2 regions of the Janthinobacterium svalbardense genome follow, and region 2 is predicted to be linked to the other one. Evidence: riboswitches for the same ligand, from Rfam matches in the RefSeq annotation. Region 2 holds a riboswitch; the other holds the start of a gene.
What was found. Region 2 has a riboswitch for FMN ahead of CNX70_RS16825 (6,7-dimethyl-8-ribityllumazine synthase). Riboswitches for the same ligand answer to the same signal wherever they lie in the genome.
Positions count from the first base shown of each region.

Region 1 (3,410 bases), 790 kb from region 2:
GCGAACGCAGCGGCAGCCATCCGCTGTTGCCGCGTGAACTGTTTCACAGCAGCAGCTTTGGCGCGGCCAATGGCGTGGGTTTTTTGATCAATTTCTGCGTCTTCGGCCAGCTGTTTTTATTGAGCCTGTTCCTGCAGCAATCTAGCGGTGCCGATGCCCTGCAGTCGGGCTTGCGATTGCTGCCGATGATGGCGGCCTATACGGTGGGGAACTTCATGGCAGGCGGTATCGCGGCGCGTCATGGCACGCGCTTGCCCATGCTGGCCGGCTTGCTGGTGGGGGCCGTGATGGCCTTGCTGCTGGTGGGCTTGCGTCCGGGCACGCCATATGGCTGGCTGGCGCTGGGCACGGCCGTGATGAACGTGGCCATCGGCATTGCCATTCCCGCCATGACGGCCACCGTGATGCGGGTGGCTGGCAAGCAGCATGCGAACAGCGCGGCGGCGGCCCTGAATGCGAACCGCCAGATTGGCGCGCTGGTGGGCGTGGCCCTGATCGGCAGCATCCTGCACATGCTGCCCGACTGGTCGCTGCGCTTGCCGCTGGCCTACGCGACCATTGCCGTCGCGTATGGCCTGGCGGCGGGCCTCGTGTATCGGCACGTGCATCGGCCGAAGGCCGTGCCCGCCTGAAGATAGCTTACTGTCCGCGCGTGCTGCGCCATTCCACCAACTCTTCGATGGTCAGAATCGGCATGCCATGCAGCTCGGCGAAGCGTTCGATATCGTCGCCGCGCATCATGCTGCCGTCCGGGTTCATCAGTTCGCACAGCACGGCGGCCGGGTTCAGGCCCGCCATGCGTGACAGGTCGACGGAGCCTTCCGTGTGGCCACGGCGCTCGAGCACGCCACCGGGCGCGGCGCGCAGGGGGAACACGTGGCCGGGGCGCACCAGATCGGCCGGCTTGGCGTTCGGCGCGATGGCGGCGCGGATGGTGGTCACGCGGTCAGCGGCCGACACGCCCGTCGTGACGCCGTCGCGCGCCTCGATGGACACCGTAAACGGCGTGCCGTAGCGGCTGCCGTTGTCGGGCGACATGGGCGGCAATTCCAGCGCGCTGACGACGTCCGTGGGCAGGCACAGGCAGACGATGCCGCTGCATTCGCGGATCAAGAGGGCCATGGTTTCGTGTGTGAGTTTCTCGGCAGACAGGATCAGGTCGGCTTCGTTTTCACGGTCGAAATCGTCGAGCAGGATGACGGGAATGCCGGCGCGCATGGCGGCCAGGGCGGACTGGATGCGACCTTCCAGGTCGTTGGAAAGCAGGGTATAGCTGTTGACTAACATGGTGAAACGCTCCTCGCATAGGCGAAAAACGCTGCAGGGCAAGCGAATAGACGCAGCCGGCCGCATCGACAGGTCGATGGGACATCGCGTTTACTGCACATCTTCTTGCATCCGGACTATACCGTCGGCTCTGGAGTTACACCAGATCTGCTGACCTCATCAGGCGAAACCTGACAAGCGCTCGCGGGCTTGACCGTTGCCGGTCTTACCGCCGGTGGGGAATCGCACCCCGCCCCGAAGACGTCGTTGTGCCGGTCCACATGACCGGCGGCAATACTTTAGCACAGATGAAAAAAAGGGGCAGGTCACTGTTGAGTTTGTCATTCGGCAAAGTTGCTTGGGGAAAGCGGTTTTTCCTAAGCTGTTTTTAATGGCGGAAAGACGATTTCAGTGTAAGGTATGTCTACTGAATCTTACCGTTGAGAATACATGAAGCTGAGTAAATTACGCCTGATCTCGGGCGCCGTCTTGCTGGCGTGCGCCTGTATGGCGCAAGCAGAAATCCGTTTGACCGATCCCCTGCCGCTGGCACCAGAAGTGACCGTCGGAAAATTGCCGAATGGCTTGACCTATTACATCAAGAAAAATGCCCGTCCCGCGCAGAAAGTGGAATTGCGCCTGGTGGTGAAAGCCGGCTCCATCCTGGAAGATGACGACCAGCAAGGCCTGGCGCATTTCACGGAACACATGGCCTTCAATGGCTCCACGCATTTCAAGCGCAATGAGCTCATTTCCTATTTGCAATCGATCGGCGTGAAGTTCGGCGCCGACTTGAATGCCTACACGAGCTTCGATGAAACCGTGTACGTGCTGCCGATTCCGACGAACAAGAAGGACAACCTGGAAAAGGGTTTTCTCGTGCTGGAAGACTGGGCACATGGCTTGAAATTCAACCCGGCCGACATCAACAGCGAGCGCGGCATCGTGCTGGAAGAGGCGCGCCTGGGCAAGGGCGCCAGCGACCGCATGAACAAGGTGCTGTATCCGAAGCTGCTGAACGGGTCGCGCTATGCGCAGCGCATGCCGATCGGCAAGGAATCCGTCTTGAAAACGTTCAAGCCGGAAGCCATCAAGCGTTTCTACAAGGATTGGTACCGGCCCGACCTGATGGCCGTGATGGTGGTCGGTGACGTGGAGCCGAAACAGGCTGAAAAGCTCATCCAGCAGCATTTCGGCAAGCTGAAAAATCCCGCGCAACCGCGTCCGCGCCTGTATGCGGAAGTGCCGCAGCGCTCGCAGACGGAAGCGCTGGTGATCACGGACAAGGAAGCGCCGGACGACACCGTCTTCATCCGCTATCCGATCCGCGCCGCGCAGGAGCCCGTCACCATTGCCGATTACCGCCGCCAGATGATCGAAAACCTGTATGGCCAGATGCTCAGCGCGCGCATGCAGGAATTGACGCAGCAGGCGAACCCGCCCTTCATCCAGGGCGGCAGCAGCATGGGCAAGCTGGTGCGCGGCTACGAGTCGTTCAGCGCGTATGCCCTGCTGGGCAAGGGCGGCGTGCAGCCGGCCGTCGACGCGCTGATGCAAGAAGATGAGCGGGCGCGCCGCTTCGGTTTCAGCCAGGATGAGCTGGACCGCGCGCGCAAGAACATGCTGCGCAATTACGAGCGCGCATACAGCGAACGCGACAAGTCCGATTCGTCCGGCTTCGTGGCCGAGTATTCGCGCAACTTCCTGGAGCAGGAAGCCATTCCCGGCATCGCCAATGAATTGCTGTACGCGCAGGAACTCTTGCCGCAGGTGACCTTGCAGGAAATCAACGAGACGGTGGCAAGGGTGATTCCCGACCAGCAAAAGAAACTGGTGGTCTTCATGGGCGCCGAGCCGAAAGCGGGCGCCAGCGTCCCGACGCAGCAGCAATTGCTCGACGCCGTGGCGCAAGCCGAGCGGCAAAAGGTCGAACCGCGCACGGAGAAAGTGCTGGCCAGCAAGCTGATGGATGGTCCGCCGGCCGGCGGCAGCATCGTCGCTGAAAAGTTGAATAGCGCCATCGGCGTGACGGAACTGACCCTGGGCAATGGCGTGCGCGTGCTGCTGAAACCGACGGATTTCAAGAATGACCAGGTGCTGATGGGCTCGACCCGCTTCGGCGGCCAGTCGCTGTTCGGCGACGC
Region 1 covers NZ_CP023422.1:4,577,691-4,581,100, reverse strand. Annotated here, with positions in the region: gene CNX70_RS20250 (MFS transporter) at 1-632, shown strand, start outside; gene ribB (3,4-dihydroxy-2-butanone-4-phosphate synthase) at 640-1,287, opposite strand; FMN riboswitch at 1,383-1,533, opposite strand; gene CNX70_RS20240 (M16 family metallopeptidase) at 1,717-3,410, shown strand, end outside.
Region 1: it holds a riboswitch for FMN, as region 2 does, so the genes downstream of both, ribB (3,4-dihydroxy-2-butanone-4-phosphate synthase) here and CNX70_RS16825 (6,7-dimethyl-8-ribityllumazine synthase) in region 2, are expected to answer to the same signal.

Region 2 (3,410 bases):
GCGCGAAGGGGGCAACCTGCTGGCCCTGCCCGCGCGCGCGCAAGGGGCGCCCACGCGCCTGATCGGCCTGACCTGGATCGACGAATGGCAAGCCATCCTCGTGCGCCCCGGTTCCGGCATCACCACGCCCGCGCAGCTGCAGGGCAAGCGACTGGCACTACCCGTGTTCCGCGCGGAAGACTTGCGCGAGAACCGGCGCGGGCGCAGCATCGCGCGCGGCATGAGCCTGGCCGGCTACAAGGGCGTGCTGGCCTCGGCCGGCTTGACGCTGGACGATGTGCGGCTGGTGGAAGTGGGTGGCGAGGCGCCAACGCAGGCCAATCTGGGCGCGGGCCTGTGGCAAGGCATCGCGCCGCTCTTGCGCGGCGAAGTCGATGCCGTCTACGTGAAAGGCGCGGCGGCGGCCGAAGCGGCCCGCGCGGCCGGGCTGGAAGTGGGCATAGACATCGACGCCCTGCCCGACCGGCGCTTCCGCGTGAACAACGGCACGCCGCGCCCGATCACCGTGCATGAAACGATGCTGGAACAGCATTTCGAGCTGGTCGTGCGCTTTTTGACGCAAACGCTGCGCGCCGCCCACTGGGCGCGCAGCCACCAGGCCGACGTGCTGGCCATCCTGCAGGGCGAAACGCGGGCCGGCGCCGACGCCGTGGCCGAAGCCTACCGCGACGGTTTTCATTTGACCCTGGCGCCCGACCTGTCCGACGAGAAGGTGGCCCTGTTCCGCCAGCAGAAGGATTTCCAATTGCAGCACGGTTTTCTCGACCGCGACGTGGATATCGACGCCTGGATCGACCGCCGGCCGTTGGAGGAAGCGCAGCGGCGCCTCGACGCGCTGCTGCGGCAAGCCGCATAAAGAAACGGGGCCAGCACATGGCAACATGTGCTGGCCCCGGGTACTACGGCATCAAGGCAAACGGCGCCCTAGGCGGCCAAGGCCTCGTGCGGCGCGCTAGCCGGTTGCGCCAGCCGCTGCAGCGAGTGGATGGTGGCCGCGCAGGCAGTGGCCAGTTCGACGCCCTTGACCTTGAAGTGCTGGAAGTAGAAATCCTGGTGCTCGTGGCCCGCATGGAAGTGGTGCGGGGTCAGCACGGCCGACAGCACGGGCACGCCTGTCGCCAGCTGCACCTGCATCATGCCGGAAATGACGGCATCGGCCACAAAATCATGCCGGTAGATGCCGCCGTCCACCACCAGGGCGGAAGCGGCAATTGCCGCGTACTGGCCGCTCCTGGCCAGCACTTGCGCATGCAGGGGAATTTCAAAGGCGCCGGCGACGTCGATGACATCGATATCGTCCTGCGTGAAACCCAGGGTCGCCATTTCGGCGATGAAGGACAATCGGCATTGCGCGACGATGTCGCGGTGCCAGCCCGCCTGGATGAAGGCGATGCGTTTGGCTGGTATTGCGTGTGACGGTTGTGACATATAAAAGACTCCTGTTTTCAAGAATGACAAAAAAACAGGGCATAAAATCGAAGGGGATATGACAGGCGCAAGAAAGCCACGCCCAACTGCGCATGCAGGCACGCGCGCCCGCGCACCGACGGCAAACGCAGGCCGTCCATGCGCCGGGCGTATGCCGGCACAGACACAATGATTCCATCCCGCTCTCTCTTTATCCGGACTATACCGTCGGCCCCGGAATCACACCGGGTCTGCTGACCTTGCCGGCATGGTCCAAAGACCATGCCGGCAAGCGCTCGCGGGCTAGGCACGCATGCCATTACCGCCGGTGGGGAATCGCACCCCGCCCTGAGAACGTTGCGTGGCCAGCGCACAGGTGCGGCAGCCACGCCCGGCGACTATAGCATATCGCCCCTGCCCTGCGCGGTCAGAACTGCACCGTGTACGACGCGCCCACCGTGCGGCCCTGGCCGATGATCACCGTGTCGCCGTTGACGGCACCGGGCACGAAGCTGGTGAGCGTGTGGTTGCGGTAGACCTTGTCGGTCAGGTTGTTCGCATACGCCGTGATGCGCTGCTTGCCGCCCGGGAGTACATACGACAGGCGCGCATTGGCCAGCGCGAAGCCGCCCTGGTTCAGCAAGTCGCGCGCGGCATTTTGCGGGTCGACATAGTAGTACTGCTTCGACGTGTAGCGCACATCGCCGCTGAAGACCAGCTGCGCGCCATTGCCCAGCGGGTAGCGGTAGTCGGCCGCCAGCAAGGCCGTCACGTGGGGCGAGCGCACGAATTCATTGCCGGAGCGGTCGCCGCCATTGTTCTGGATGGCGAAATCGTCGAATTCCGTGCGCAGCAGGCCCAGATTGGCATTGATGTGCAGGTTGTCCGTCGGCTGCGCCTCGATCTCGAATTCCGCACCATTCACGTGGGCCTTGCGCACGTTCTGCAGGTAATTGACGCTTTGCGTGGGGTCACCGTTGTACACGCCCGTGATATTCACCTGCACGTTCTTGTAGTCATAGTGAAAAACGTTGGCGTTGAAATTAAGGCGCCCGTCCAGCCATTCGGACTTGATGCCCGCCTCGAACGAGTTCAGGGTTTCCGGCTTGACCGTGTTCAGGGCCCGCACGTCCGTGGCACTCGTGTTGTAGCCGCCGGACTTGATGCCGTGTGCGTACTTCAAATAGCCGCGCAGGGTGCTGCTGAAGCGGTATTCGGGCGTGACGTCATAGGTCAGTGCATTCCACGTGGTGGACGGATTCGATGTGAAATTGTTGTTGGCGACCGAGGCGGCCGTGTAATTGCCGCCCCGGACCGTGGTCCACCAGTTGGCCGCGTCACCAAACGTCACCGAATTCGATGCGGCCTGCACGCGCTGCAAGTCCAGGTCCTTGGTTTCCGTGGTCCAGCGCAAGCCGAAGGTGGACAGCAACTGCTCGCTGAAGTTGACGGTCGTGCTGCCGAAGATGGCCGCGCTGCGCGCCTTGTGCTGGTAGATGGTGCGGTTGTAGCCGACAGGCTGCGTGCTGCCCGCCAGCGCCGGCACGCTGCCGTTGGGCAGGCGCGCGCCGGCCGAATCGGAATCGATCTTTTCATTGAAGTAGAACAGGCCCGCCACCCAGCTCACGGCACCGTTTTGCGGCGACGTCAAGCGCAGCTCCTGCGACACTTGCCGGCTGCTGGCCTTCGAACGGCTGCGGCCCACTTCCAGCGGCGTGTTGTCGCTGTCGCCCGTCGCTTCGTTGCGGAAGTTTTCATAGCCCGTGATCGACGTCAGGGTCAGCTCGCCCAGCGCATACTCGAGGTTCAGCTGGGCGCCGCCCTGTTTCACGTCGCTGTCGGCCGGCGCATTCGTGCTGACATCGTCGGGATTGGTGCTGGGGACGTAGCCGTTGCGGTACACGCCATTCGCGCCGTAGCTGGCCACCGTGGTGGTGGCGCCCTTGGTGGTGTAATCGCGATAATGCAGGTTCAGGTTCGCCGTCAGGTCGCGCCCGATCAGG
Region 2 covers NZ_CP023422.1:3,783,889-3,787,298, forward strand. Annotated here, with positions in the region: gene CNX70_RS16820 (ABC transporter substrate-binding protein) at 1-856, shown strand, start outside; gene CNX70_RS16825 (6,7-dimethyl-8-ribityllumazine synthase) at 925-1,428, opposite strand; FMN riboswitch at 1,606-1,767, opposite strand; gene CNX70_RS16830 (TonB-dependent receptor) at 1,835-3,410, opposite strand, start outside.